DNA from 3 places in the uncultured Ruegeria sp. genome. Region 2 is predicted to be linked to each of the others. Evidence: riboswitches for the same ligand, from Rfam matches in the RefSeq annotation. Region 2 holds a riboswitch; each other region holds the start of a gene.
The links. A riboswitch is a leader RNA that binds a small molecule or an ion and turns the genes downstream of it on or off. The one in region 2 is predicted to bind cobalamin.
Positions count from the first base shown of each region.

Region 1 (10,016 bases), on a different contig from region 2:
CCCATACCGGGCCATCGGCAGAACACCGGCATCCCTTAAATGGTCGATGGATACATGCCAGAACGGTACTTCGATCTGTTGCTGTAAGGCGCGGGCAATCGTGCTTTTGCCGCTGCTGGACGCACCGTGGAAGAATATGATCTGCGACACAACTGACCCCGCTTGCTGAAACTAGGTCCGTCGACTACGCAGTTTTAGGACGGCAACTGATACACTTTCGACACAGCATCTTCCAACTGCCGATACTCCCGGAAGCCCATAGCTTCATAATAGGCTAAGCCTTCAGCGTTTTTCGCACCAATCGTTGCGTCAATGAAGGTCAGGTCAAAGCCATGTGCAGCATCAAGCGTCAGGGCAAACAAGCCGCGTCCAACGCCGCGCCTGGCAGCCGAGGGTCGAATATGAGTGCCTATTATGCCCCAACCAACGGCTACGTCATAAGGGTTGTCCGCGACAGCATGCCTGAGAGACTGAAACCCAAGTATGCGCCCGCTCTGATCACCTGCCAGAGTACATCTAATGCTGTCAGGATGACTGATATAGTGACCCAAGACAAACTCAGCGCTGCAGGGTTTTCTTCTCTTTCCCGCATCGAAAAGATCTTGCAAGACGCTCGCGATCCCCTCGGCGTCACTTTCTTGCGCAGTTCTAAAAATCACGATGCTCAAACACCCGGTCCTGTCTGGTTGTTTATCCGCCCAAAACGGGCCTCAAGACCCATGCAAATGGCGCTGCTCCAGCTCTCTTGCGAAATCACCCAGACGCACTTGAAACTGCCTGCGAAACCGGGATTGTCCCAGCTTCATTGACTGCAGCAACAGACGCGCCGGCAGAGACTTGGCAGCCAGAGACATCTCTACGCTCAGGCGAGTTCTGCGCTGCGACAGCGCCAGAAAGTCGACCGTCGTAATCCCGGTCATTCCTTTGCTGGTTGCCTCAAACCTCATTTGTGACGGGCGGTCACAATCTGTCATCAGCACCGACATCTGACGCGGCTTTCCGCGCAGCTTGAACTCGGTTTCCCATGTTGTTCCTGCCGTAACTACAGAACTATCTGCGCTGCGCCGCACATCGATCCCACGCCGCATCGCCATACGCTCGAAACGCTCAAAATCGGCGACCATGTCGAACACCGAGTTGATGGGGGCTTCGATATCTTCACGCGCTGAAAACTGCATGTCGGCCTTTTGTTGATCTTAGTTACTGCTCAGTGTTTCCTCAGGCCAGCGTATCTGCAAGCCAGTTTTGCAGCAAAAAATGTGCGATTGCACCTTTTCGCGCCGGCAATATCTGCGGATGCTCTCCGGCAAAGGCCTGCATCATCTCGGTCTTACTGACCCACATTGCCTCTTCGATTTCGACCGGGTCGATGACAATGTCGCGCGACAATGCCTCACCCGCACAGCCGAACATTAACGACGCCGGAAATGGCCAGGGCTGACTTGAGAGGTATGAGACAGCGCCGACGGGTACACCCGCTTCTTCCATCACTTCGCGCCGCACGGCAGCCTCAAGCGTTTCTCCCGGTTCGACAAATCCCGCCAACAGCGAAAACATCTTATCGGGCCATCCGGGGGAACGCCCCATCAAAACAGAATCACCGTGGGTAATCAGCATGATAACGACCGGATCCGTTCGCGGGAAATGTTGGCCGCTACACGAAGGGCAACTGCGCTGCCACCCGGCCTGAGACAAATCGCTGGCAACACCACAACGTGCGCAAAAACGATGGGTTTCGTGCCATCCAATAACAGCCTTGGCAGTCGCGGCAAGTTCGGCATCCCGAGTGGGTAGCCGGGTCATGATTCGACGCAATTCGGCAAACACATACCCGTCCGGCAATTCAGGGTGCTGTTGTTCGGACCTGTCGACAAACGCGCCGAGAGCAGAGAGGTCGTGCCCGTGGGCCGTCCAATCCGAAATATCTGCCGCAAAGAACGGCGCGCCCTTTTCGCCAAGCCCCAGAAAGATCGGCGTTTCGACGATGCCGCCGGGCCCATTGGTGACCAGGACATGTGTCATTGGCACAAACCCAAGCTGATCCAGGGCTTCACCGGTTACCAGAACCTTGCCGCGCCAGAGCAGCAGGCATTTTGCGTTTGGATCACTTGCAGCCGCGGTTAGCTTGTCTGCGTCGCTTCGAAGATGCGCGGCTCGATCCAGGCCAGAGCCGCCGAAAGTCACCTGTTCCGCATTTTTCATTGAGTTTCCTTTGGATCTTGCGCACAGGGCTGCCACGACTAGGCCCTCGTTGCAACGCAATTCACCGGCAACGAATTCGGACAATGCCGCCAAAAAAGCCTCATGGTCGCCTCGAAAATTTCTTCATTATGCTTCTAATTGTATTTGGTTGAGCAGCAGCATCTAAAAGTAGAAAATTGAGATCTAATCAACGACCCTCAAGGCCGATTCAGACCAAGGCACCAAGCGGGCGTATTCGCATTTTAGCGACGACCGACTTGCACATGAACCTAACAAGTTTCGACTATTATTCAGACAAGCCGGATCCAACACTTGGCTTGACGCGAACCGCCAGTCTTATCCGCGCGGCCAGACGACAGGCGGAAGACGACATTGTCCTGTTGTTTGACAACGGAGACTCCCTTCAAGGCACGCCCCTAGGCGAGTGGGCGGCGCTAAATGACGGCACCCATCCAATGATGCAAGCCTTTGAGGCATTGGGATACGACGCAATCGGGCTAGGAAATCACGATTTTGGCTTTGGTCTGAACGCGCTGGACCGAATCCTTGCACAGGCGCCCTGCCCAGTTCTGTGTAGTAACTTGCATCGGCAAGGCAATTCCGCGCAGCGGTGGCAGGATCATGTGATACTCGACCGCGTCGTGCCGCTGGACGGACAGAATACTGCCATTCGCGTGGGCGTCTTTTCGGTACTGCCACCCCAGACAACACGATGGGAAGCACACCATTTACAAGGCAAAGTGATCTCGGAAGATATCCTGAGTGCGGCGCAAAAAACTGTAACCAAGCTGCAGGGCCTTGGCTGTGATCTGATTGTTGCACTTGCGCATTCAGGTCTCGGGCAAACCCATGCCAGCGCGGGGTTGGAGAACGCCGTGATCCCTTTGGCTGCCATCGACGGGGTTGATGCAATTGTTGCCGGGCACACCCACTTGACCCTTCCTGGCTCTACGCACGAAAGCCTTCAGCACGTCGATCATTTGGCCGGGCTGGTCCATGGCAAGCCTGTGATCATGCCAGGCTCTGCCGGATCCCATCTGGGCGTTGTTGACCTGAGTGTAACTCGCAATTCGGACAATAAGTGGCACGTTGAAGATCACTGCGTTGAGTTGCGGTCTATCCACTCCCCCAGCTCTGGGGTTTTAGCACCTGAAGACCAAGACATAGTCCATCTGATTACACCTGGGCACACCCAAACGCGGGCAGCAGTGGCGAAACCCGTCGCTCGGGTTGCACAAGACATGCATAGTTACTTTAGTTTTTGCGCACCTGACCGAGGGCTTGCTTTGGTCGCCGCCGCACAGGCCGCAGCCCTGCGCCCATTCCTGCGCGGCACCGCGTCGGAAAATCCACCCATGCTTTCGGCAGCATCCCCTTACAAGTGCGGCGCTCGCTCGGGTCCCCGATACTACACTGACGTGCCTGCCGGAGAGATTTGCCTGCGCCATATTGCGGATTTACATGTTTTTCCCAATGAACTGCGAGCAATACAGGTCAACGGCGCACAAGTCTTGGACTGGCTTGAGATGTCTGCAGGCACCTTCAACCAAGTCTCACCGGGTACAGAAAACAACCTGATAAATCCCGGGCGGGCCGGGCATAATTTCGATGTTCTCTTTGGCTTATCTTATCAAATCGATCCATCAAAACCGCCTCGATTTGACGCGGATGGGACGCTGATCAATCAGAACTATGGCCGGATCAAGAATGTAACGTTTGAAGGAAACACGCTCCGACCGGATCAGAAATTCGTCGTGGCCCTCAACAACTACCGGGCCAACGGCGGCGGTCACTTTCCATTCATTGCGAACGCTCAACCGATCAGTTTGCCGCCATTGGATATAAAAAGCGCATTGCGGGACTATTTGTCAAAACACCTGCCAGCGGATCCGATGGAACAAGCACCCTATCCCTTTGCGATTCTGCCTCTATCAGGTGCGTGCGCGATTCTCAGGACGGGCCAGGGCGCGCTCAGGCATCTGGGCGAGTTGGATGTGTATTCGCCCCAGGTGCTAGGCACCGATGCGGATGGTTTCGTGCGTATCCGCCTGACGCTCTGACGGGTTGTCTTTTTCTCAAGCTTTCCCTATATCGACACCTGAGAGGTTGGCGCGGGCGAGCGCCTCGCCAACCTGGTCAGATCCGGAAGGAAGCAGCCACAACGAGCCCCGCTTGGGTCGATGTCCAACCTCTCACTTGACGCTAGACACCAAAGAGCATTGGCCGAAGGAGGGCTTTTATGATTGTAGCAGACACCCTTCGGGCAGCCCGGTTCTAGTACTCGAACCTCAAACCGCCTGAACACATAGCCGACAGGTGCGCGCATGCCATCTGTCCGGGTTACTGTACCTGAACACAGGCAGAACAATGTCCATATTTCTATCGGACCTGGGATGGTCCCACCACTTTGCCGCACAACACGCGGCCAATTCGTCTTGCGTACCGTTTCGTATCACAGCCGTTCATCGCGATCGCCTGACCGGGCTGGGCACGGATGGCGAAACACCTCTGCTCACCCTTGACCGACCGACAGGCGATTATGCGGTCGGAGACTGGGTGCTGGCGGACGAACACAATCGCATTCGGACCCTGCTGGATCGGCGCAGCGTCCTGAAACGCCGCGCAGCCGGCACCGGCGCCGAAGCGCAACTGATAGCAGCAAATGTCGACGTGCTGTTTATTGTCAGTTCGTGCAATGCTGATTTCAACTTACCCCGGTTGGAACGATACTTGGCACTGGCCAATCAAGCTGGATGCTATCCGGTCATTGTGCTGACCAAGGCCGATGTATGCGATGATCCGAACACATACATTGCTCAAGCTCAGACTTTGGCACCTGTTGTGACGGTTGTTGCAATCAACGCGCTGGATCAGACAGAAGTCCAGCAGGTCCTGTCCTGGTGCCCGTCCGGCCAGACCGCAGCGCTGGTTGGATCTTCGGGGGTCGGCAAGACGACACTGGCCAATGGGATGACGGGTCAAGACGAGGCAACCGCAGGCATTCGCGAAGATGATGCGCATGGTCGACATACGACAACCTCACGCGCGCTGCATCGCATGCGAAACGGTGGCTGGCTGATTGACACGCCCGGAATGCGTGCCTTGCGTTTGCTAGACGCGCAAGACGGCGTGGATGAGGTGTTCTCAGACGTTTTAGAGTTGGCGAGCAAGTGCCGCTTCTCGGATTGTCAGCATATCGCGGAACCAGATTGCGCAGTTCAAGGTGCCATTGAAGACGGCGTGCTGGACGCTTCGCGTCTGGAACGATGGAGAAAACTGCGACGTGAGGATCAGCGAAACTCGGAAACCGTGGCCCAGTCCCGCGCGCGCGACAAGGCGTTTGGCAAAATGGTCCGTTCGGTGATGAAAGACAAAAACTCTCGCAACGGCCGATGATATCTGGGCGCCGAGTTTTCGGCGCCCATCCCTTACGCTATCAACCTAGGCCAGACAGCCGCATTCCGGCGGGCAAACGCCCCGATGTGACCGACTTCGGTTAGACCAAACTCAGACGCAGACAAAAGATGCTGTTTGGTGTCAGGGCCGTAAAGATCCGCCAGCCGCCACACTGCGTCCGGAGGGACCATCTCGTCATCTTCGAAGGCAAACAGGTCTGCGGGAGTTCCTGTTTCTGACCATTTGACCGCCGGTAAATCGAGGCCTATTTCAGGAACGTAATTCAATGGCGCCGTGCACCATTTGCGCCATTGCCAGTAAACCGAAGCTGGCAGGTCCGTGCCGAACCCGATGGCCTTTCCTGGCAGGTACCCCAAAAGACGCGCAAGCAAGGGTGCGTGCCCATACCAGAACAACCACGCCAGCGCACGATACGGCCAAGGGTGATCTTTCAGTGTGACCAGCCCCGAACATACCCCAATCATTCGGTCGATCTGACTAATGTCGGGTTGAACCGGGCCCAGCATCGCGCCCACCGAGTGACCGATGGTCCATTGCTTCGCTTTCGGAAAGCGCCGGCGCATCTCGGCCCTGGCCGCGGGCATATCAATCAGCGCCCAGTCTGCCATAGTGACTGTGGATTTGTTGAGATCTCCGGATAGAGAGTGCCCAAAGTCCCGGTAGTCATATGTCAGGCAGGCCATGCCCTGTTCTTCCGCCAGCCACTGCGCAAAATATCGGTAGTAATCTCGTGGAACTCCGGTTGCGCTGTTTAGAACAATAACGATTTCTGGCTCGGAAACTGGCCGATAGAGCCGTGCCGAAAGCATCGCCGGCCCGGACGGGAACCGAAAGTCTTCGGTCAATACCCTTTGCTGTGTGTCCAACATAGCGACCTCGGAAAAACTGAACCAATCGGTTCACCACGCTCAAATGGCACCAATTCCTGTACCCGAGTCAACACCAGTTCAGGTTGACCACACGTCCGCTTGGGATTGAGTAGGAGCGCAAGACATAAAGTCCAGCTTGACTCAGGGCACAATCAGACGCTAGCGATTGTGTGATGGTTCCTGCCCCCTACTAGGGGTCGGGATGAAAAGGGAACACGGTGCGGTTCTGACCGGATACTCCGGACGATCCAAATCCGCGACTGCCCCCGCAACTGTAAGCGGAAAGCAATGCCGAAATACCACTGGCCCAATGGCCGGGAAGGTCGGCAAAGCGATGACCCGCAAGTCAGGAGACCTGCCATCGGAACTGTAACCGAAACTCGGGCGGGGTGTCCGGGCAGGTCCTGACAGCACACCGCCGTCCTGCCTGATCCAAGCCCCTGTCCGCCGCGCAGAGGGCGCAAGATGATCTGGAAGACAAGAACCCACGAATACACAGCAACCGTTTGTCAACGGACAGGCAAGACATGCCCTGCACTGGCCCGAATGGCGCGCGCGATGGCACAGGCTATGGCAGAAGCTCATCCAGTCACCACTTCGGAATTCGAAATCGAAGGCAGCAGCGAGTTGACCTATTGTCCTGAGGGGTGCACTGCGCGGTTTCGGGCCCAGCCCGATCAGATGCGCGTGTTTTGCGGCACCGATGCCGCGGCAAACACCAAACAGCTGGACGATTATGCCAACATGATCTTTGGCACCGATATCCAGACCATGCCATCCGGGATCATCGCAACGCCGCCTTGCGCAATGCTCGAGGTTTTGGCTCTTAAACCTCGCGAACCCGTGCAGATGGCCGTGCAAATCTCAACCTGATCTGACGCTCACCTCTTCCAGGGTCGAACCGACGGCCCATGCCATTTGTTCGTCTGTTTCGACGGCACAGGGGCGCAAGGCGCGCAATCGTACCAGCGCCTTGTCGGGCTGTTCGCCACATTCGACCATCAGCCGTAGAACAAGCATTCCCGACCGGCCGCAACCGCCCTTACAGTGCAGCATGACACGACCGCCTCCAGACAAGGCATGGCGCACGGCAGAGCTGACGGACGGCCATTCATCCAGAACGGTGCGGGGTGGCGCGTTAAAGTCTTCGATTGGCAGATGAACCCATCGGCTAGCCCGACTTTGAATATCGCTGCCAAAGTCCTGCGCGCCGGCCTGAAACATCTCGACTTCGGTTGCCGTAGAAATCACAAGACCCGGCTTCCAGCTCGAGATTGTGTCCAGATCACCTGCGTAGTCCCCGCCGCGACCGGGCATTGATGTAAGGGCAAGCGTGCCTCCTCCAACTTGCAAGGCGTAGATCACCAGCTGAGACATGTAACGCTCTCCCCCCTTTAATTACCGTCGCGAAAAATAGTTCGTGAAATGTACCCCTCTAGCAATACGCGCATCCGGTCCGATTCCAAAATAAAAATCCTCGCACGCTGCTGTGGACGCGGGCGATGGTGACCACTACGCTGTGCCGAAGCCCCGAATCCGCCAGAGTAAACATGACCGACGCACCCAGCCCCGCCTATCAGGTTCTCGCCCGCAAATACCGCCCGGAAACCTTTGCTGATCTGGTGGGTCAGGACGCAATGGTGCGCACGCTGAAAAACGCGTTTGAGGCGGATCGGATCGCGCAAGCCTTCATCATGACGGGCATCCGCGGCACGGGGAAAACCACCACCGCACGCATAATCGCCAAAGGCATGAACTGCATCGGTTCCGACGGCGAAGGCAAACCAACAACCGAACCTTGCGGGCAATGCGAACATTGTGTGGCCATCATGGAAGGCCGTCATGTCGACGTTATGGAGATGGACGCCGCCAGCCGCACGGGTGTGAACGATATTCGCGAGATCATCGACAGCGTCCGCTACCGCGCCGCCAGCGCTCGCTACAAGATTTATATCATTGACGAAGTTCACATGCTGTCGACCAGCGCTTTCAACGCGCTGCTCAAGACGTTGGAAGAGCCGCCTGAACATGTGAAGTTCATCTTCGCCACCACCGAGATTCGCAAGGTTCCGGTTACGGTTCTGTCGCGCTGTCAGCGATTTGACCTGCGTCGGATTGAACCCGAAGACATGATAGGCCTGCTGCGCAAGATAGCAGCGGCCGAAAACGCCGAGATTGCAGATGACGCGCTGGCGTTGATCACGCGGGCCGCTGAAGGCTCGGCGCGTGATGCTACCTCTTTGTTGGATCAGGCGATTTCTCATGGCGCGGGCGAGACCACCGCAGATCAGGTGCGCGCCATGCTGGGTCTGGCAGACCGCGGACGCGTACTGGATCTGATGGATATGATCCTGCGCGGTGATGCAGCAGGGGCATTGACAGAGTTGAGCAGTCAATATGCCGAAGGGGCTGACCCGCTGGCAGTCCTGCGCGATTTGGCCGAGATCACACACTGGGTTTCGGTTGTGAAAATCACACCCGATGCAGCCGAGGATCCGACAGTATCACCGGACGAGCGCGCCCGTGGTCAACAAATGGCCGAGGCGATGCAAATGCGCGTTCTGACACGGATGTGGCAAATGCTGCTGAAAGCGCTGGAAGAAGTCTCCGCAGCCCCGAACGCCATGATGGCGGCGGAAATGGCTGTCATTCGTCTTACCCATGTGGCCGATTTGCCAAGCCCCGAAGAGCTGATCAAGAGGCTGCAAGACTCGCCACCTCCGACTGTTGGTGGACTGGGCGGAGGTGTCCCGGTGTCTGGAAAAAGCACTGCTCCCGTTCAGGCGAGTGCCGCAATTTCGACGTCTGCCATACCGGCCTCACACGGGTCGGGCGGTGCGCCTGTTGCCGCGCTTGCGCAGGATGTGCAAGCAGCACTCGCGCGCTATCCAACATTCGAGCACGTTGTCGAAATGATCCGCTCAAATCGGGATGTAAAGTTGCTGGTCGAGGTTGAAAACGGGGTGCGCCTTGTCTCGTACCAGCCGGGTCGCATCGAGTTTACGCCGGCTGCACCCGCCCCAACAGACTTGGCCCCTCGTTTGGGATCCGCGCTGCAACGTTGGACAGGCAATCGGTGGGCCGTTTCGATTGTGTCGCATGGTGATGCGCCCACTATTGGTGAAGTGCGCGATGCTTCCGAATTGGCCTTGAAAGCAACTGCATCTGAACATCCTTTGGTTCAAGCCGTTCTGACGCAGTTTCCCAAAGCCCGGATCACTAGAATTGAAACGCCGGAACAACGGGCAGCAAAGGTCGAGACAGAAGCCCTGCCCGAAGTTGAGGACGAATGGGATCCGTTCGAGGAAGACTGACGTCCAAACTGTCCAAACTGGATGAAACGAAACCGGGGCTCAACGGTAAGAAGGGCCTTGCCAAATACCTTGACGACGGGCGGGAAGCCCCTCGCCCCTTGTGCCGCACGGATGCCGTCCGTATTTAAGGCTCAAACCGATTTGCAGGAGAACAGCGATGCTCAAAGGACTCGGCGGTCTGGGCGATATGGCCAAGATGATGAAATCCGCACAG
Region 1 covers NZ_CANLDZ010000024.1:43,987-54,002, forward strand. The annotation lists gene Q1B13_RS23260 (chloramphenicol phosphotransferase CPT family protein) at 1-150, opposite strand, end outside; gene Q1B13_RS23265 (GNAT family N-acetyltransferase) at 195-659, opposite strand; gene Q1B13_RS23270 (SRPBCC family protein) at 711-1,178, opposite strand; gene nudC (NAD(+) diphosphatase) at 1,219-2,202, opposite strand; gene Q1B13_RS23280 (bifunctional 2',3'-cyclic-nucleotide 2'-phosphodiesterase/3'-nucleotidase) at 2,379-4,262, shown strand; RNA gene ffs (signal recognition particle sRNA small type) at 4,302-4,400, shown strand; gene rsgA (ribosome small subunit-dependent GTPase A) at 4,570-5,598, shown strand; gene Q1B13_RS23295 (hypothetical protein) at 5,631-6,488, opposite strand; cobalamin riboswitch at 6,646-6,866, shown strand; gene Q1B13_RS23300 (hypothetical protein) at 6,954-7,361, shown strand; gene Q1B13_RS23305 (protein-tyrosine phosphatase family protein) at 7,353-7,865, opposite strand; gene Q1B13_RS23310 (DNA polymerase III subunit gamma/tau) at 7,991-9,802, shown strand; gene Q1B13_RS23315 (YbaB/EbfC family nucleoid-associated protein) at 9,960-10,016, shown strand, end outside.
Region 1: linked by a shared signal. The riboswitch ahead of Q1B13_RS23300 (hypothetical protein) and the one ahead of Q1B13_RS11905 (DUF1636 domain-containing protein) in region 2 are both predicted to bind cobalamin.

Region 2 (10,016 bases):
ACAGGATCTGAACATGAAATACTCACGCGCTGACTTTCCCAAAGATTTCCTCTTTGGCGTGGCAACTTCTGCGTACCAGATTGAAGGGCATGCCCAAGGCGGTGCCGGACAGACCCATTGGGACACGTTTGCAGCATCGCCCGGCAACGTGGTGCGAGGGGAAAACGGCGATCTGGCCTGCGACCACCTGAACCGGTTTGCCGAAGACTTTGATCTGGTGCGCGAGGCCGGGTTCGATTGTTATCGGTTTTCGACAAGTTGGGCGCGGGTGCTGCCCGAGGGGCGCGGTCAAGTCAATCAGGCCGGTCTGGACTATTATGATCGCCTGGCTGACGCGCTGTTAGAGCGCGGCATCCGCCCCTGTGCGACCCTCTACCACTGGGAACTCCCCTCTCCGCTCGCCGATCTTGGCGGTTGGCGCAATCGGGATATTGCAGGTTGGTTTGCCGATTTCACCGAAGTCATAATGGGCCGTATCGGCGATCGCATGTACAGCGTTGCCCCGATCAACGAGCCGTGGTGCGTCAGCTGGCTGAGCCATTTTGAAGGGCACCACGCCCCCGGCCTGCGCGATATCCGGGCCGCAGCCCGCGCGATGCACCATGTATTGCTCGCCCATGGCAGCGCTATTCAGGCAATGCGTGGTCTTGGGATGGGAAATCTGGGCGCCGTGTTCAATCTTGAATGGTCCGAACCTGCGGACAACAGCGCTGAGGCACGACGCGCCGCAGACCTCTACGACGGCATTTACAATCGATTCTTCCTTGGTGGCGTGTTCAACAAAGCCTATCCCGAAAATGTTCTGGAAGGTCTGGCGCCTTACCTGCCCTCTGGCTGGCAAAATGATTTTGAAACCATTGGTGCGCCCGTCGACTGGTGTGGGTTGAACTACTACACCCGCAAACTCATTGCCCCTGCAAACACGGCCTGGCCAAACTTGAAAGAGGTCCCGGGTCCGCTGCCTAAAACGCAAATGGGATGGGAAATCGACCCAGCCGCTCTGACCAGGTTCCTGACGCGGACGCAGAAGGAATACACGGGCGACCTGCCAATTTACGTTACCGAAAACGGTATGGCCAGCCCGGAACGTCGGCAGGATGATGACCGTATCGACTATCTAAACCAGCACTTTTCGGCCGTTCAGGACGCATTGGACCAGGGTGTCCCGATCGACGGTTATTTTATCTGGTCATTGCTCGACAACTACGAATGGGCCTACGGGTACGAAAAGCGTTTTGGGTTGGTGGATGTGGATTTTGAAACTCTTGAAAGAACACCCAAAGCGTCTTTCCAAGCGCTGAAGTCCGCACTCAAAACAACGGATCGCGTCGCGTTGGCTCTGGCACAACCTGCTGGTTCGGTTCATGAACACTGGAATCTGGTGGCGGATGTTGGTGGCACGAACACCCGCCTAGGTGTTGTCTCAAACGGTCTATTGACCGATCTTCGCAGACACCCCACCGGCACATTGCCGGATCTCCTGGATGCCCTGCACAGTTTGCGCGACGAGATTGGGACCGATCCTCAGGCCGTTGTCGCCGCCGGAGCAGGCCCGGTCAGGAGCGGAACTATTCGCCTGACCAACGCGAATCTGGATCTGTCCGAAGCAGAACTGCACGAAGCGACCGGCGCCAAACATACCTATGTGATCAACGATTTCACGGCGGCCGCATGGTCGGTCGCCGAAGTGACCAGCGCAGAGGTCGCCGTTTTGCAAGGGGAAGCCACCCCCCCGGCTGGCACACGACTGGTTGTCGGGCCCGGGACCGGGCTTGGCGTTGGGGCGCTGCTCTATTCAGAAGGTCATTATCATACCGTGTCCGGCGAAGGCGGGCATGTCGGTCTGTCGCCTCGTCATCGCGAAGAAGTTGAAATTTTTGATGCAGCCCGTTGCATCGCGCCAAATAGCTTTTTTGGTGACAGTCTGGCGCTGGAAGCCGAGATGTTTCTAAGTGGCACTGGGTTGCCGATCTTATACCAGGCCACAGGTATGGCGGCCGGTCAATGCGATACACCGCTCAGGTCCGCAAAAGAAATCTTGCAAGATGCGCGCAGCGGGGCTGATGCAGTGGCGGTGCAAGCGGCCCAGATCTTCACGACGCATCTTGGTGCTTTGATGGGTGACATGGCTGTCACTCTGATGCCTACAGGGGGCGTATTTCTGGTCGGTGGCGTCGCGGAAAAAAACCGCTGGTTGTTTGGCCGTGAGTTTCGCGAGGCGTTTAACGGCGGTGGCCGTTTTAGTGAGCTGCGTCAGTCAATGAACCTTTATGTTTCAGAGCAACCTGAATTTGGCATTGTTGGCGCTAACAACTTCTGCAAAAATGCGCTTATGCGGTAAGCTTGCCGCCTCATACATATTTCAGAAGAGGACCCCGGGATGATCCTGTGCTGCGGTGAAGCCCTGATCGACATGATCGCCGAACCAACGGTTTCGGGCGCAAACGGTTTTGTTCCGCATTCCGGTGGGGCGATCTTCAATACGGCCATTGCGTTGGGACGGTTGGGTGCGCCGGTGGGAATGCTGACGGGGCTGTCTTCGGACATGTTCGGACAACAATTGGCAGATTCGTTACAGGCCAGCCACGTGGATGCATCGCATGTCATCACCTCAGACCGCCCCACAACCCTGGCCTTTGTCCAACTGCAGGACGGGCAAGCCTCGTACAATTTTGTTGACGAAAACACCGCAGGTCGGATGCTGCAAGCCGAAGATATGCCGACCCAGCTTTCGTCTGTGTCCGCGCTATATTTCGGCGGAATCAGCCTGGCTTGCGAGCCTTGCGCCGACGCCTATGCTGCCCTGTTGCATCGCCATGGATCAGAAAGTGCGGTTATGCTGGACCCGAATATTCGGCCTGGGTTCATCAAGGACCAGACCCGGTATCGCACGCGCCTGAACCGCATGGTGGCGCAGGCCGACATGATCAAAGTATCTGACGAGGATTTGGACTGGATTATCCCAGGCCCCGAAAGCCACGCTGAAAAGGTACCACTGTTGCTTCAGGCTGGGCCTTCGGTGGTCATTGTCACACGGGGCGGCGACGGGGCAACGGGTTATCTGGCGGATGGCACTGAGACCTCTGTTCCAGTCAAACCCGTGCAGGTCGTGGACACAGTTGGCGCAGGCGATACGTTCAATGCTGGGGTTGTTGCAGAACTACACCGATCGGGCCACCTGAGCAAATCCGGCTTACTTGGTCTGACCGCCGACAGTTTGCGCGCAGCCCTTGCGTTGGGCACCAAAATTGCCGGGGTAACCGTATCCCGTGCCGGGGCAAACCCACCGTGGGCTCATGAGCTTTGATCTGGTGAGGCAAGCACAATGAAAAGATCCGACATCAACCGCATCAAAGCTGAGGCCCATAGCTTCATCCAGTCTTTTGGTTTTGCTCTACCACCGTTCGCGGACTGGTCTCCGAAACAAATGCGCGGCCCCAAGGCGGAAAATATCCGCGAACGCGGGTTGGGCTGGGACATCACCGACTATGGTCAGGGAAAATTTGATGACCTCGGTCTATTCCTGTTCACCCTGCGCAACGGAGACGTTGGCGACCTGAACCAAGGTCGTGGTATGCTATACGCTGAAAAGCTTTTGATTTCACGTGATAAACAGCTGTCACCGATGCACCGTCATGTCATCAAGGCCGAGGATATTATCAATCGCGGTGGCGGTGATCTGGTCATGGAAGTCTATCCATCGAACCCAGATGGGGGTGTCGATCGTGACAACCCCGTGACCGTCCCAAGCGATGGCTGCCCGGTGACAATTCAGCCGGGCGAACTCCTGCGTTTGAAACCCGGCGCAAGCGTGACGCTGATGCCCGGCATTTGGCATGCTTTCTGGGCGGAACACGGCGATTGCCTCATCGGAGAGGTTTCTACCGTTAACGATGATCGCACGGACAACGTTTTCGAAGAGCCAATCCCCCGCTTTGCGACGATCGAGGAAGATACTGATCCCGATTTCCTGCTGGTCGCCGACTACTGACCCAAGCCTGAAGCTGGGTAAATTTGCGACGCAACTCCTCTTGTCATTTCCGACTCTTTTTGTCAGATAACGTGTGACCCAGTCAGATCCCTCGGAATCACGCCCGGTCAAGGACCAGAGACCGAGAGACGATAATGACAAAAACACTCACCGACCTATTGGCCATGGATACTATCGCCAGCCGCCACGGATGTGCGCTGAAGCCAAAGTTGCCGCAGGCAATTGAGGCCGCCCTCAGATTCCCAGCCCACGCAGCATCACCGCGGCGGGAAACCCCAATCGCCGAATGCGATCTGCCCGAAAACGTTCAAAGCCTGTCCAACCATTCAGTAAAAACGGAAAGGCGGCGCGCATGAGTTTCTCCACCTCCGGACAAAGCGAAGCGCGCGCACCCAATGCATCGCGGGATTTCGATGATTTCGAACGGGGCCTTCTTCCCGTCATGCGGCATTTCATCCTCAGCTTTTCGGAGCCCACAACCCAAGCCTGGCAACATGCATACTCGGTCGCAATCGAAAAGTGGGGGCACGATCAGGGCCTCAATCTTGCGCACCTTGTTTTCAAAGTCATCAAGGCCGCCTTGCATTGCCGAACTGACGGGCTGGCTTTCAAAGATCCTCTGAGCCTGGAAGACCGGCGGGAAGTCACTTGTGATGAGAGAGCGTTGCTGAAAATGCTACATCACATGCGACGCGATGAAACACCCGCTGCGCGAGACGCCGTTGGTCAGGTTACCGGTGGGTATCCCGATGCACATCTGCTTCAAGCCGGGCTGACATTGGCCAGCCGGTTTCCCATCAGCGGCGATCACCAAAGGCAATCGACACGACGCCCTTCTCTACGTGTGGTTCAGTGACGCCGCGCTGGCCATGACCTGACGCTTGACAATCGATGCGACACCAGACTAGCTGGCCGGGATGGTTCCCTTAGGTTTTCCTTGGGGATGAAAATGGGAATGCGGTGCGGCCCACGACAATCGGGCCAATTCCGTGACTGCCCCCGCAACTGTAGGCGGTGAGCGACGCCAAATCACCACTGGCCCAGAGGGTCGGGAAGGTTGGCCAAGCGACGACCCGCAAGTCAGGAGACCTGCCATCAGATGTTCAACCAACCCGGGGCGGGGCGTCCTGGAAGGAGGCTATGATGGCGCGTCTGCGTGTTCACAAGACTTGCACTTTCTGTCCGCATTTTTTGAGTGGCGGGGACTGCTATGTCCGATACTCCTGACCACTTTGTACTAATCTGCTCAACCTGCCAGGGACCAGTGGCGGCTGAAACAGCGCAAAAACTGCTGGATGAGCAGCTGCCAACCGGATTTGCGACGCGACTGATCGCATGCATGGCAGGGTGTGAACGGCCCATGACTGTTGGCCTACAGGCGAAGCAGAAAGCGCAGTATCTTTTCGGTGAAATCACAAGCCTAAAGGATCTGACCGCAGTGGCCGAGTTTGCCCATCAGTATCTCGACAGTGAGGACGGTTGGACCAGCGCGTCCGAGCGCCCGCCTGCCCTGCTCACCAAAACACTCTCGCGGTTGCCATGTTTGCCTGCCGAGAACGGGTCATGAGCTTTTTGACCGCCGAAGGCCTTGGATATTATGCATTGAATGGCGACGTCCTGCTTAAGGACGTGTCCTTCAATCTCGACGAGGGCGCGGTTCTGGCCATCGCCGGACCAAACGGTGCCGGGAAAACCACCCTCTTGAACCTGTTATGCGGTGTTGAACGGCTTGCCCTGGGCGATGTGCGTATCCGCAACCAAAGCCTACGTAGCTTGTCAGCGCAGCAAAGGGCGCGGACCATTGCCGTGGTCGGCCAACAGGAATTGCCGGACGGCCGCTTGAGGCTGCGGGACTACGTTGCACTGGGCCAAATACCCATTCAGGCTGACCGGTCAGCGGCTGACCACAAAGCAGATCTGGACCGGGTTCTTGCGATAACCGAGCTGACCCATTTGGCCGGTAAATCAATGCGGATGCTGTCAGGCGGCGAACGGCAGCGCGCGCATATTGCGCGTGCCCTGGCGCAAAACCCGTCGCTGCTGTTCCTGGACGAACCAACCAATCACCTGGATCCGGACGCCAAGGGGCATATGCTCTCATTGGTCGCAAATTTGGGTGTGACAGTGGTCATGATTGTCCACGATCTGGTCATGATCCCCGAGTTTGCCACCCATGTTGCGTTGATGAAAACCACCCGTCTGACAGGGTTCGGGCCTGTGACTGAAGTGCTGACCCCGGATCGCGTCCGGGACACCTTTGGAGTGGACTATTTGTGCTTCCAGCATGAAGGCCGCTTGATCCCGGCACTCGACATCCGAAAACGAAAACTGACATCATAACAGGAGTTTATCATGATGCAGAAACTCTGGCCTGTGGCGTTGATCACCGGCCTGGCCAACGGTGCAGCGGCGCACGAAATGTCCGTGGACAACTGCGGTGAGCCATTGGTGTTTGACACAATGCCCGAGCGGTTGGTTGTGCACGATATGAATATGACCGACATGGCCTTTGCGTTGGGTCTGCAAGACAAGATTGTTGGTCTGACCGGGATCACGGGTTGGTACAAAACCAGCCCAGATTTTGATGCGCTGCGTGGCGAAATCCCTGAACTTGCCCCAAAATACCCCACGATCGAGAATTTGGTGGCTGTCGAGCCGGATCTGTTCTTCGCCGGTTGGTACTATGGCATGAAGCCAGGTGGCGACGTGACGCCCGACACGTTGGCGCCCTTTGGCATCAAAACCATGATCCTGACAGAAAGCTGCGTGCATCTGGACAAGGATCGCCCCGACGCCAGCATGAACCTTCTGTTTGACGATGTATTGCGCCTGGGCAAGGTCATGCATGTTGAAGACAAGGCCGAAGCGCTGGTCACCGAATGGAAAGATCAGCTATCGGACATCGAAACACGGACCGCTGATCTGGCAAAGCCTCGCGTCTTCCTGTTGGACGGTCCGGCGGACGCGCCCTTTACGGCAGGCAAGTTTGCCATACCTGACGCGATGATCGCTGCCGCCGGTGGCGAAAACGTCACCCACGATCTGGACACCAGCTGGGGCCGCACCTCGTGGGAAGCTGTTGCCGCATCAAACCCCGAGTTTCTGGTGTTGTTGGACTACCAAACCGGCAATGGGGCGGCGGATACGTTCAAATTTCTTCAGGACCATCCAGTGATGTCGCAAACCGATGCGGTCAAGAACGAGCGCTGGATCGGGTTGCGATACGAAGAACTGACGCCCGGGCCGGCGAATATCGAAGCCATCGAGAAAATGGTGCGGGCGATGCACCCGGAAATCAACTGACATGGGCCATACAGGCCGGATAGTAGGGCTGGGGGCGGTCGTTCTGACCGCCCTTTTGCTGTTGTCCACTATCTATGGCACCACACCGATCCCAGTTTCGGACGTGTTGGCAGCTATTGGATTGGGAACCGGCCTGACCGAAGGTGAAATGTCGCCCCTGCACCGAATAGTCTTCGACCTGCGCTTGCCGCGCGCCTTGTTTGCGGCCGTGATTGGCGCAGGTTTGGGCGTTGTCGGCGTGGTGTTGCAAACCACGACACGCAATGATCTGGCGGACCCGTTCCTTTTTGGACTGTCTTCGGGCGCGGCGGCTGGGGCTGTTTTGGTCATCACCGTCACTGGTGATGTACTGGGCATCTGGACCTTGCCCCTTGCTGCATTTTGCGGCGGTTTGATTGCATCCGCTATCGTGCTTGCACTGGTTCAGGGGCTGCGCACCAGCGCGCCAGAAAAGCTGATCCTAGCTGGCCTGGCCGTTTCGTTCCTGTTTTCGGCAATCACAAACTACCTGATCTTTGCGGGCGACAGCCGCGCTGCACATTCGGTGATCTTCTGGATGCTTGGCGGACTGGGGTTGGCCCGGTGGGAGACGTTTCCGCTGGTACTCATCGGGCTTGGGCTGATCCTTGGCTACGCATTGTACCGCAGCCGCTGGCTGGATGCGCTGCTGACCGGAGATTTCACGGCCGCCACACTGGGCATTCCGGTTCAGGGTTTGCGCTTTCGCATGTTCTTCGTGGCGGCTTTGGCAACGGCAAGTTTCGTTTCGGTTGCCGGGGTAATCGGGTTCGTTGGCCTCATGGTGCCTCATATCGCACGTGGGATCGCCGGAACCCTGCACAGTAACCTTCTGATTGCATCCGCAATTGTTGGGGCGATCTTGCTTACCCTCTCCGATATTCTGTCGCGCCTTTTGCTGGCTCCACAGGAACTGCCCGTGGGGATCGTGACGACATCCATCGGATCGCTGTTTGTGTTTTTGTACTTGTTCAAATCAGCACGTACCGATTGAAGATCTCGGTTCGAACCCGGCCAGAAACAACTCGATCAGGACAAATTGTTGGCCAACAACAGCTGGATCAACGGGTTTGGAAAACGCCGCCGAAATGTCACCGCATGAAAGTTTTCTTTGATGCGCGGATGCTCTTGCGCCTCAACCAGCCGGCCCGAGGACAGCTCATCCTGAACCACAATCGGCGCGACCAGGGCCAGCCCGATATCTTCTCGGGCCAAAAGACGCATCATCGCCATGTCATCAACCTCGGCCGCGATCTGCGGGCGAACCGCAAGACGGCTGGCCATTGCGTCAAATGCCGTGCGGACACTGTTGTTGGTGGTCGGCAGAATGAAAGGGTGTTCCGCCAGCAAATCTTTGATCGCCCGCTTCGGGTCCAGCCGGGCCGGAGTACCCACAATACTTACGGGTTGTTCTGCTAGATGATGGGTTTCGAATTTGGTCAAGCTGTCGCTTGCGGGTTCATGATTCATCAAAACCAGATCGAAATTCAGCGTTTCCAACCCTTCGAGCAATTCGCTTGGGCTGCCTGACCGCAAGATGACCTCAACATCGGTTCGCCCTAAAATAGGCCGCAGAAACCCGATCTGAAAGTTCCGTGACAAGGTCGCCTGAGCCCCGACACGCAGCGCTTGCCTTGTGTTTCCTGCGTCTTGCAAAGTGGCCACAAGTTCTTGGCCGGTTGCGAAAATTGCGTCCGCATGGTCCAGCGCAATGCGGCCCGCTTCGGTCAGGTGCAGCTTGCGACCCCGGCGTTCGAACAGAGGGTGCCCCAGACGTTCTTCAAGATCCTTGATCTGAACTGACAAAGCAGATTGCGACAGGTTCAAACGTTGTGCTGTACGGGTCAGGTTCCCGTCATGTGCGACGGCCCAAAAATACCTCAGGTGATGATAATTCAGTGGCATATCGTTCCATCTAATAGAATGATATCAACCAAACAATGAATTTTTAATAATCATACTTACGAAATATGTCCTGCTAGGCGGGCTGATGCAGCCCGAAACCTTGAGGGACCTACATCATGAGCCACTTGTTTCTTCCATTGCTGAGCCCTTTGTTCTTACTGGCCTCAGCCTGGTATGCCAGCAAACATCCGGGTTTGCGCCCCGGCATAGTCCCAAAGCTGTCAGAATGGTCGGCCTTGGCAGCGTTTGCAGTGTCGGCCTTGGCGGCTTTGTTGTTGATCACCCAAGGCGCAGGGACATCCAGCTTGATCGGATTGTGGGGAATCGGCCTGTCTGTACGTCTGGACGCGGTCAGCGCCATAATGCTGGTTCTAGTCAGTTTCATCGGCTGGATTGTCCTTCGGTATTCCGCAACCTACATGGACGGAGAATCCCGTCAGGGCGCCTTTATGGGCTGGATGTCGGCCACGCTGGCAGCGGTTTTGCTGCTGGTGATGTCGGGCAATCTAAGCCAATTGCTAGCGACCTGGGTTGTGACAAGCCTGACGTTGCACAAGCTCTTGCTGTTCTATCCAGACCGCACCACGGCGCAACGCGCCGCCCGCAAAAAGGCAGTCGTCGCCCGGATCAGTGAACTCTCATTGGCGGGTGCTGTACTACTGCTGGTTTTGGTCTATGGCACCTCGGACATCACCACGATCTTGTCCTCGGCGCAGCCCACGGCACTGACCATAGCCGCCGCGCTGCTGATTGCCGTCGCGGCTGTCCTGGCGTCAGCGCAATTCCCAAGTCATGGCTG
Region 2 covers NZ_CANLDZ010000007.1:103,286-113,301, reverse strand. The annotation lists gene Q1B13_RS11940 (LacI family DNA-binding transcriptional regulator) at 1-11, shown strand, start outside; partial or broken gene Q1B13_RS11935 (GH1 family beta-glucosidase) at 14-1,312, shown strand; gene Q1B13_RS11930 (ROK family protein) at 1,382-2,341, shown strand; gene Q1B13_RS11925 (carbohydrate kinase) at 2,381-3,307, shown strand; gene Q1B13_RS11920 (D-lyxose/D-mannose family sugar isomerase) at 3,326-3,991, shown strand; gene Q1B13_RS11915 (hypothetical protein) at 4,126-4,347, shown strand; gene Q1B13_RS11910 (hypothetical protein) at 4,344-4,847, shown strand; cobalamin riboswitch at 4,893-5,103, shown strand; gene Q1B13_RS11905 (DUF1636 domain-containing protein) at 5,202-5,558, shown strand; gene Q1B13_RS11900 (ABC transporter ATP-binding protein) at 5,555-6,331, shown strand; gene Q1B13_RS11895 (ABC transporter substrate-binding protein) at 6,344-7,294, shown strand; gene Q1B13_RS11890 (iron ABC transporter permease) at 7,296-8,306, shown strand; gene Q1B13_RS11885 (LysR family transcriptional regulator) at 8,342-9,217, opposite strand; gene Q1B13_RS11880 (proton-conducting transporter membrane subunit) at 9,334-10,016, shown strand, end outside.

Region 3 (10,016 bases), on a different contig from region 2:
TGTGGGAGCTGCCCTACGCCCCGGCGCCTGTGATCAAGGCGTGGTGTACGGTGCGGCGTTCGGCCAGTTGCACGCCGCCAGCCTGCGCAGTCTGTTTGACAACACGGGCGCATCTGCCCTGCGTGTCACCCCGTGGCGGTTGATACTGTTGGAAGGCGGGGCGGCGATACCCGCCCCGGACTTTGTAACAGACCGCACCGACCCGCTGATGACCACCGACGCCTGCACCGGGGCACCATTCTGCCCACAGGCTCAGGTGGAAACGCGCGATATCGCCCGTGCCCTGGCGCCGCGCGTGGGTGGCAGCCTGCACGTTTCAGGTTGCGCAAAGGGCTGCGCCCGCATGGGGCCCGCGGATGTCACTTTGGTAGGCAAGGCAGGGCGATTTAATCTTGTCAAACGTGGCCGTGCAGGGGATGAGCCCTGCCAAAGCGGGCTTGACGCAAACACACTTATGACCATGGACCTGACCTGATGCCTTATGAATATGAAACCGATGGCGCGGCGATCTACAAACGAAGCTTTGCAACGATCCGGTCCGAGGCCAATCTTGCCCGGTTTGACACTGATGAAGAACAGGTCGCCGTGCGCATGATCCACGCTGCAGGGATGGTCGGGCTGGAGGAGTTTGTGCATTTCTCGCCCGATTTTGTGCACGCGGCCCGTGCCGCTTTGGAAAAAGGAGCGCCTATCCTGTGCGACGCACGCATGGTCAGCGAAGGTGTAACCCGGTTCCGCCTGCCCGCAGACAATGAGGTGATCTGCACCTTGCACGACGAACGCGTACGCCCGCTAGCCGCTGAGATGAGTAACACCCGCTCAGCCGCCGCGCTGGAGCTATGGCGTCCAGACTTGGACGGCGCTGTGGTGGCAATCGGAAACGCACCCACCGCGTTGTTCCACCTGCTGAACATGCTGGAAGATCCCGACTGCCCCCGTCCTGCAGCCATTATCGGTTGCCCGGTCGGGTTTGTCGGCGCGGTGGAATCGAAAGATGCGCTGTGGGAGGCACAGCCTGTTCCGTCCTGCATCGTCAAAGGTCGCTTGGGCGGCAGCGCCATCACCGTCGCCGCGATCAACGCAATCGCGAGCCGCAAAGAATGAGTGCTGGTAAGATATACGGTGTGGGCCTCGGCCCCGGTGACCCGGACCTGATGAGTGTGCGGGCAGACCGGCTGTTGCGAAACGCCCGTCACGTCGCATTCTTCCGCAAACCTGGCCGCAGTGGTCAGGCGCGCAAAATCGTAAACGGCATGATCCCTGAGGACGCCATCGAATTCCCGATGGAATACCCTGTGACAACCGAAATCCCGCTCAGCGATCCACGCTACAACGAGTTGCTGTCCGCATTCTATAAAGATTGCGCGGCACGTCTCAAAGCTTTGTCGGATCAGGGCGAAGATGTGATTGTTCTTTGTGAGGGTGATCCATTTTTCTACGGATCTTTCATGCATCTTTACAATCGATTGCGCGATGAAGTTAACGTAGATGTTGTGCCCGCCATCACCGGTATGTCAGGCGCCTGGACCGCTACGGGTGATCCGATCACCTGGGGGGATGATGTCCTGACCATTCTGATGGGCACCCTTCCCGAGGAAGATCTGGCGCAACGGATGGCGCAAACAGATGCTTTGGTGGTCATGAAAATTGGGCGCAATATCAACAAAGTGAAACGGGCGCTGCAGAAGGCTGGCGTTTATGAGCGTGCGTGGATCGTAGAGTATGCGCAGATGCCGAACCAGACAGTGACGAAGCTGTCTGAGGCTTGCGATAAGGTAACCCCATATTTTTCGATCATAATTGTGCACGGCCAGGGACGGCGACCATGACGGGATGGATCAAGATTGCAGGCCTTGGCCCCGGCAATGACGATCTGGTGACACCCGAAGTCACAGCCGCGCTGGCGGACGCGACGGATATCGTTGGTTACATCCCCTATGTTGCACGGGTCGCCGAGCGCGAGGGGCTTACCCTGCATGCCAGTGATAACCGGGTTGAAATCGACCGGTCCCAGCACGCCCTGCAAATGGCCGCAGACGGAAGGCGCGTTGTCGTCGTAAGCTCAGGCGATCCCGGCGTGTTTGCCATGGCGGCGGCTGTGTTTGAAGCGCTGGAAAACGGCCCGGACACGTGGCGCAACATTCCAATCGATGTATTGCCCGGGATCACCGCAATGCTCGCTGCCTCGGCCCGCGCCGGTGCACCCTTGGGGCACGATTTTTGCACCATTAACCTCAGTGACAATCTCAAACCCTGGCCCTTGATCGAGAACCGGTTGCGTCTGGCCGCTCAGGCGGATTTCGCAATGGCGTTTTATAATCCTCGCTCGAAGTCTCGCCCGGAAGGTTTTGTTAAAACGCTGGAAATCCTGCGCGAGGAATGCGGGCCCGAACGGCTGATCCTGTTTGCAAGGGCAGTTTCACGCCCGGACGAGGCGATCGGCATTTCAACTCTGGCCGAGGCGACGCCGGACATGGCAGATATGCAGACAGTGGTGATTGTAGGATCGTCGCTGACACGAGTAATTGAGCGGTCCGGGACTCCAATTGTCTACACCCCGAGGTTCACACCGGAATGATCCAGCCAGTCCAACACCTGCGCGACGCTCGACAGTTCTGTCCGCAGTGGCAATGCTGGGCGATCAATCATGACGACAGGTATACCCAACGCGCGCGCGGCATCCAGTTTGGCGCGCGCACCCTTGCCACCCGCATTCTTGGACACCACCACTTGGGTGCCGTGGCGCTCCATCAATGCGCGATCACCTTCAAGCGTGAACGGCCCACGCGCCACCACCACGTCCGCGTTCGGCAATGGCAATGCTTCGGGCTCATCCACCAGGCGCAACAAATAGCGGTGCTGAGGTTGGTCTGCGAAATCATCAAGGTGCATTCGTCCAATGGCCAGAAAGACCCGCTGCGCCGGACCAGCCAATGCGTCAACAGCGGCCGTGACATCGGGAACTCGTTGCCAGCGATCCCCGTCTTGATGTGCCCACGCTGGTCGGGTCAGCGCAGCCAAGTGAACACCCGTAGAAACACATGCGTCAATCGCATTTCGGCTCATTTGTGCCGCGAAGGGATGTGTCGCATCAATCACATGGGTGATCCCGTGATCCTGAATGTAACGCGCCAGTCCTTCGGCCCCACCAAACCCACCAACCCGTACCGGCAAAGGTTGCGACCGCGGCGTGTCGACGCGTCCGGCATAAGAATAGGTCGCGGAAACGCCAAGGTCAGCTATGCTTCGGGCCAACGCATTGGCCTCGGTCGTGCCGCCAAGGATCAGGAGGTTGGGCATGCATAAAGCTCCGTGGCTGACCATTCTGGGGTTGGGCGAAGATGGACTGGATGGCCTGTCACCGGCAAGCCGTCAAGTGCTGGACCGGGCCGAAATCATCATGGGGCCGCCGCGGCATCTGTCGCTGATTCCTGAAACCGGCGCAAAACGTGTTGAATGGCCGGTTCCATTTGCTGATGGTTTGCCAATCCTAACCAAATTGCGGGGGCGGCCGACAGTCGTTCTGGCCTCGGGTGATCCGTTCTGGTTTGGCGCAGGATCGGTTATCGCGCGCAGTTTCGATGCCGGAGAGTGGGTCTCGATCCCCGGGCAATCCACATTTTCACTGGCTGCAGCGCGGCTGGGTTGGCCGCTGGAAACCACGCTGACCTTTGGCCTGCACGCCGCCCCGCTGACGCGGCTGCGCCCTCACTTGTCATCAGGGTTGCGAACAATCCTGCTGCTGCGCAACGGGCAAGCGGTGGCGGAACTGGCGACCTATCTGACAGAAACCGGATTTGCCGACACAACGCTGCACGTCATGGAGGCGCTTGGCGGACCGCGCGAACGGGCGCGCAGCATGTCGCTGACCCAAGCACTGCTTGAGACGTTTGAGCATCCGGTCTGCGTCGGTCTTGATGTTGCGGGGGATGGCCGGGCTCTGCCAAAAGTTGCAGGTAAACCGGACGACATATTCGAAACGGATGGGCAGATTACCAAGCGCCCTATTCGCGCGCTGACGCTGTCAGCGTTGGCCCCGCGACGGGGTGAACATCTTTGGGATATTGGAGGCGGCACCGGGTCGATCAGCATCGAATGGTTGATGTGCGATCCGACGCTGACCGCTACCTCGATTGAACCGTTGGAAGATCGGGCCAGCCGTATTCGCCGCAATGCCGACAGCTTAGGGCAGGATCGATTGGACGTTGTTCATGGAACCGCCCCTGGCGCCCTGAACGGTTTGACCCTGCCAGATGTTGTCTTTGTCGGTGGCGGGCTCAGTACTGAGTTGCTGGACTGGCTTCGGGCGAACCTGCGCACGGGCACCCGTCTGGTCGCAAACGCTGTTACTTTGGAAAGCGAAGCGCTCCTAGCGGCATGGCACGGAAAATTGGGTGGGGACCTGCTGCGTATCGAACTGGCGCAAGCTGGTGCGTTGGGCCCGCGGCGCGGTTGGAAGTCTGCCTACCCGGTGGTGCAGTGGAGCGTGACTCTATGATCGTTGCAGGGCTTGGGTTTTCTTCGACCGCCACGGCGGACAGCCTAAGGGCAGCCTTTGACAAGGCATGTTGTGGACATACCGTGGACGCGCTGGCCACGGTTTTGGACAAGACAGGCCATGCCGCTTTGGCGGAGTTTGTTGCGACAACCGCCCTGCCCCTGCATTTCGTCGCGCCTGAAGATTTGGCTGCCCAACACACCCTTACTTGTTCGCCTCGCAGCCGTGCCGCATACGGCACCGGCAGCGTCGCCGAAGCATCCGCCATTGCCACCGCCGGATCTGGCGCACGGCTACTTTCACCCAGACAGATTTCAGACGACCGGCTTGCGACCTGCGCCGTCGCCATCGGAGGACAAACATGACCGTTCATTTCATCGGTGCCGGACCCGGCGCCGCCGACCTGCTGACCTTGCGCGGGCGCGACCTTATCGCGTCCTGCCCGGTGTGCCTGTATGCCGGGTCGCTGGTGCCAGAGGAAATTCTGGGCCACTGCCCAGAAGGCGCAAGGGTCGTGAACACGGCACCAATGGATCTGGATCAGATCATGGCAGAAATCCAGACCGCCCATACGGCGGGACAGGACGTGGCCCGGTTGCATTCAGGCGACCTGTCAGTCTGGTCCGCAATGGGCGAACAAATCCGGCGTTTGAAAGAGATGGGTATTCCGGTCAGCGTCACGCCTGGCGTGCCCTCATTTGCCGCAGCAGCGGCAACATTGGGGACTGAACTCACGCTGCCGGGACTGGCGCAATCGGTGGTCTTGACCCGCACGCCTGGACGGGCCTCTTCGATGCCCCAAGGCGAAACACTGGTGAACTTTGCCAAAACGGGCGCGACCCTGGCCATTCATCTCTCGATTGGGAATCTGGACAAGGTCATTGACGACCTGTCCCCAGCCTATGGCTCGGACTGCCCGGTGGCGGTTGTCTACCGCGCAAGCTGGCCGGATGAGCGTGTCATTCGCGCGACCTTGGGCACAGCGAAAGAAGCCTTGGACGACAGCATCTCGCGCACGGCATTGATTTTGGTTGGCCCTGCACTGGCTGGTGAAGGGTTCGACGAAAGCTGTTTGTATTCGCGAACCTATGATCGCCGCTATCGCCCGCAAAGCGCTGAAAGCCCTTGGTCAAGCTGGAGCCACGGAGATGACTAACCCCCCCGGCCTTTTGATTTCAGCCCCATCCTCGGGCACTGGTAAGACAACCGTGATGCTGGGCCTGTTGCGGGCGTTGGCAGATGACGGCTTGACCGTTCAGCCCTTCAAAAGCGGACCGGATTACATCGACCCGGCCTTTCACCGGGCAGCTGCGGGTCGCGCCTCGTTCAATCTGGACAGCTGGGCGATGGGAGAGCCTTTGCTGAACGCGATTTCGGCACAGGCAGAAGGCGCGGATATTGTGGTGGCCGAAGGGTCGATGGGCTTGTTCGATGGCGTCGCAAAACCAGGGGAGCTGGGGCATGGAACCAGCGCAGAAACCGCCCTGCGCATGGGATGGCCCGTTGTTCTGGTTCTGGACGTGGGTGGACAGGCGCAATCGGCAGCGGCCACTGCTTTGGGATTTCGGATGTACAACCCCGACCTGCCCTTTGCCGGTGTCATCCTGAACCGGTGCGCCAGCCCCAGACATGAACGCCTGACCCGATTGGGCATGGAGCGCGCGGGGCTGCCCGTTTTGGGGGTCCTGCCACGTCGGGGCGATCTGACCCTGCCAGAGCGGCATCTGGGTCTTATCCAAGCTGTCGAGCATCCCGATCTAGAAAGCGCCATCACCGGATACGCTGCGTTTCTGCGTGAACATGTGGATCTTGAGGCGATCAAACGTGCGGCTTCCTCCGGCCCCTACGGGCCGTCGTCAGCCGCGCTGCCGCGGCCTCCAGCCCAGCGGATTGCATTGGCGCAGGATGCCGCGTTTTCATTCACCTACCCGCATCTGTTGGAAGGCTGGCGCGTTGCCGGGGCAGAGGTTCTGCCGTTTTCCCCTTTGGCCAATGAAGCCCCAGCAAAAGATGCCGACATCGTGTGGTTGCCGGGCGGGTATCCCGAGTTGCATGCAGGCAAGTTAGCCGCTGCCGAGACATTCCTGGCAGGGCTACGCAAACACGCCGAAACCAAACCTGTCCATGGTGAATGCGGTGGCTATATGGCATTGGGCGAAGGTTTGATTGACAAGGAAGGCATGCGCCACAAGATGGCCGGTCTGCTGGGCCTTGTGACATCTTATGAAAAGCGCAAATTCAACTTGGGCTACCGCAAAGCCGAATTGCTGGCGCCCATGCCCGGGCTTACTGCTGGTACAGCCCTACGCGGGCACGAATTCCACTATTCTTCAATCGTGGACCAGCCAGACGCCCCTCTGGCCCGGGTTTTTGACGCCGAAGGCGCCGAAGGGCCACAAACCGGGTCCGTTCGCGGCAATGTGACGGGCACGTTCTTTCACCTGATTGCAGAGGCCTCGGCATGAGCGGGTTTGTCTCGTTCATCGGCTCTGGCCCCGGTGATCCGGAGTTGTTGACCCTGAAAGCCGTCGATCGGATGCAAAACGCCGACGCAGTGCTGTTTGATGATCTGAGCAGTGGTCCGATTCTGACCCATGCGCGTGATGATGCGGATCTGGTGGGCGTCGGCAAACGCGCAGGCCGCCCTTCACCAAAACAGAACCATGTCAGCCGGTTGTTGGTTGAGTATGCCGAAACTGGCGCCCGGGTTGTTCGGTTGAAGTCCGGTGACGGCGGGTTGTTCGGGCGATTGGAGGAAGAACTGGTGGCCCTGCGCGAGGCTGGGATCGACTACGAGATCATACCGGGCATTCCGTCCGCCATCGCAGCGGCAGCGGCCGCAGGTATTCCTTTGACCCGGCGTCTGACCGCGCGGCGGGTTCAATTTGTGACCGGCCATGATGTCAGCGGCAAACTGCCGGAGGATCTGAACCTGCCCGCGCTGGCAGATGCATACGCCACAACCGTTGTCTTCATGGGCAAACGGACATTTCCATTGCTGGTCGAGGCGTTACACGCGCATGGCCTGCCTCTGGACACACCCGCGCTCATGGCCGAATCCGTGTCGACCCCTGATCAAGTGCTGCATCGATCGACCATCGGGGCTTTGTCGGACAGGCTGCAATCCGAGATCGGAACCGCTCCGGCGCTGATCTTGTATGGCCCGTTGGCGGAGTTCGACGATGTATGAACTGAATCTGGTTGGCATCGGTACCGGCAATCCAGACCATGTCACCTTTCAGGGTGCTGAAGCCATCCGCGCAGCGGACTTGATCTTGATTCCGCGCAAGGGCGAGAACAAAGCCGATCTGGCCGGAATACGCGAGCAGATCATTGCGCAAGTGACGGACACCCAACCGACGATTGCTTATTTCGACATTCCCAAAAGACGCGGTGATGACGGTTATCTGCAGGGTGTCGATGACTGGCATGATGCCATCGCGCTACGGTGGCAGGACGCAATCGACGCGCACCCAAACGCGCGCAATGTTGCGTTGCTGATTTGGGGGGATCCTTCGCTTTATGACAGCTCTCTTCGAATCGCCGCGCGGTTGGAGCCCAAACCCGTCAAACGCGTGATCCCGGGCATTACCGCTCTGCAGGCATTAACCGCAGCGCACGGAATTCCAATAAACGACATCGGCGCGCCCTATGTCGTTACGACCGGCCGCCGCCTGCGTGACGAAGGCTGGCCCGAAGCCATATTGACAATCGCGGTCATGCTGGATGGGGAATGTTCGTTTCAAAGCCTTGCAATGGCAGATTATGACATCTGGTGGGGCGCTTATGTGGGTATGACAGAAGAAATCTTGATCCATGGACCGTTGGATGAAGTGGCCGAAGACATCCTTGCAACCCGCGCACAAGCCAGGGCTGATCATGGCTGGATCATGGATATCTATATCCTGAAAAAACGCGCTGTGTGACACGAAACGTCGCAAATGGCGATTGCGTCGGCGCGACGTTCCCGGCTAAATGGAGGCGTCTGGTCCTGCCGGAGATATCCGGATGCTAAGAGGGAATTTGGTGCGCCTTCCTTTGAAGTCTAATCCAAAGCCGCCCCCGCGACTGTAAGCGGTGAGCCTGTGTTCAACCAGCCACTCCCGAAGTTTTGGGGGGAAGGCGAACAGAGGCACCGACCCGCGAGCCAGGAGACCTGCCAGGCGAGTATTGAAACACCGGCCGTCGGGTGCGACGGCACAGGAGGACAAGAAATGACAACACAAACACTTAAGGCATCCGCCTCGCGCGCAGGCCTAATTCCAGCGGTTTTCGCAGTGGTTCTGGGCCTTGGCATCGTCACGCTGGCAGGTCACGTGCAGGCATCCGCGCTGCATGACGCCGCCCATGACGTGCGTCACGCCACCGGCTTCCCCTGCCACTGAGCTCATGTTCAGTCGCATTCTGACCAGCGCTTTGTTCGCTGGCGCTGCAGCGGGGCTGATTGCCGCCTTGCTGCAGTTGTTGTTCGTGCAACCCGTATTGCTGCACGCAGAGCTATATGAATCAGGTGAGTTGGTGCATTTCGGCGGCGCGGCCGTCACCGCCCATCCCGAACTGCCAGGCATGTTCTCGGATCTTCAGCGTGACGCCCTTAGCGTAATCTTCACGATGCTGACTTACACCGGCTACACACTGATTGTTGTGGCACTTATGTCGATTGCCGAAGGACAAGGCCACAAGGTTGATGGCCGAACGGGTGTATTGTGGGGGCTTGCCGGATTTGTCGCAGTGCATTTCGCACCGGGTTTCACCCTGGCACCCGAAGTGCCGGGAGTGGCCGCCGCTGACGTCTTCGCACGTCAGATCTGGTGGTTTGCGACCGTTGCAACCGCTGCCGTAGCCATGTGGTTGATCGCTTTTGGTTCCAACCTCATCAGCTATGTGTTCGCTGCGGTTCTGCTGATGGCGCCTCATATCATCGGCGCGCCCGAGCCGGAGTTTTTCACCGGCCCCGTCCCGACCGAGATCGGCGCCCTATTCGCGGCGCGTGCGTTTGGCATCGGTTTGGCCGCTTGGGTTCTGGTTGGGTCTTTTGCAGGATACTTTTGGCAAAAAGAGGCTAAGCACGCCGAAGCGCACGCCTAACTGGCGACTTAACGGCCCGTCGGGAACCACCCCGGCGGGCTTTTCCCTTTTCAAGGATACAAGATGTCCCGCTCACTTGCTTTGTTTGCAATTGGCCTGATCTTTGGTGGTGGGGCTGGCTTTGTGCTGGCTGCGGCCAACGGCGTCACGTTTGATGGCCATGATCATTCTGATCCCGCGCATCATGGAGGCCATCAGGCCGAGACCGCAGCGCATGATCATTCTGCAGTGATCAACTTGCCTACTGGACCAAACACGCCCAGCGTGAAAGTTACTGTGGTCAAAGACCCCATGGCCGGTTGGAACCTGCATGTCTTGCCGCAAAACTTCGAATTCGCACCGGAAAGCGCATCTGCTGCGGACCAACCGGGCAAAGGGCACGCGCATGTATATGCCAATGGCCTAAAGCTCGCGCGGCTCTACGGCAATT
Region 3 covers NZ_CANLDZ010000002.1:386,791-396,806, forward strand. The annotation lists gene cobG (precorrin-3B synthase) at 1-475, shown strand, start outside; gene Q1B13_RS04650 (precorrin-8X methylmutase) at 475-1,104, shown strand; gene Q1B13_RS04655 (precorrin-2 C(20)-methyltransferase) at 1,101-1,829, shown strand; gene cobJ (precorrin-3B C(17)-methyltransferase) at 1,826-2,578, shown strand; gene Q1B13_RS04665 (cobalt-precorrin-6A reductase) at 2,551-3,300, opposite strand; gene cbiE (precorrin-6y C5,15-methyltransferase (decarboxylating) subunit CbiE) at 3,299-4,498, shown strand; gene Q1B13_RS04675 (cobalamin biosynthesis protein) at 4,495-4,863, shown strand; gene cobM (precorrin-4 C(11)-methyltransferase) at 4,860-5,654, shown strand; gene Q1B13_RS04685 (cobyrinate a,c-diamide synthase) at 5,647-6,963, shown strand; gene cobA (uroporphyrinogen-III C-methyltransferase) at 6,960-7,688, shown strand; gene cobF (precorrin-6A synthase (deacetylating)) at 7,681-8,424, shown strand; cobalamin riboswitch at 8,468-8,677, shown strand; gene Q1B13_RS04700 (CbtB domain-containing protein) at 8,713-8,883, shown strand; gene Q1B13_RS04705 (CbtA family protein) at 8,888-9,586, shown strand; gene Q1B13_RS04710 (hypothetical protein) at 9,650-10,016, shown strand, end outside.
Region 3: linked by a shared signal. The riboswitch ahead of Q1B13_RS04700 (CbtB domain-containing protein) and the one ahead of Q1B13_RS11905 (DUF1636 domain-containing protein) in region 2 are both predicted to bind cobalamin.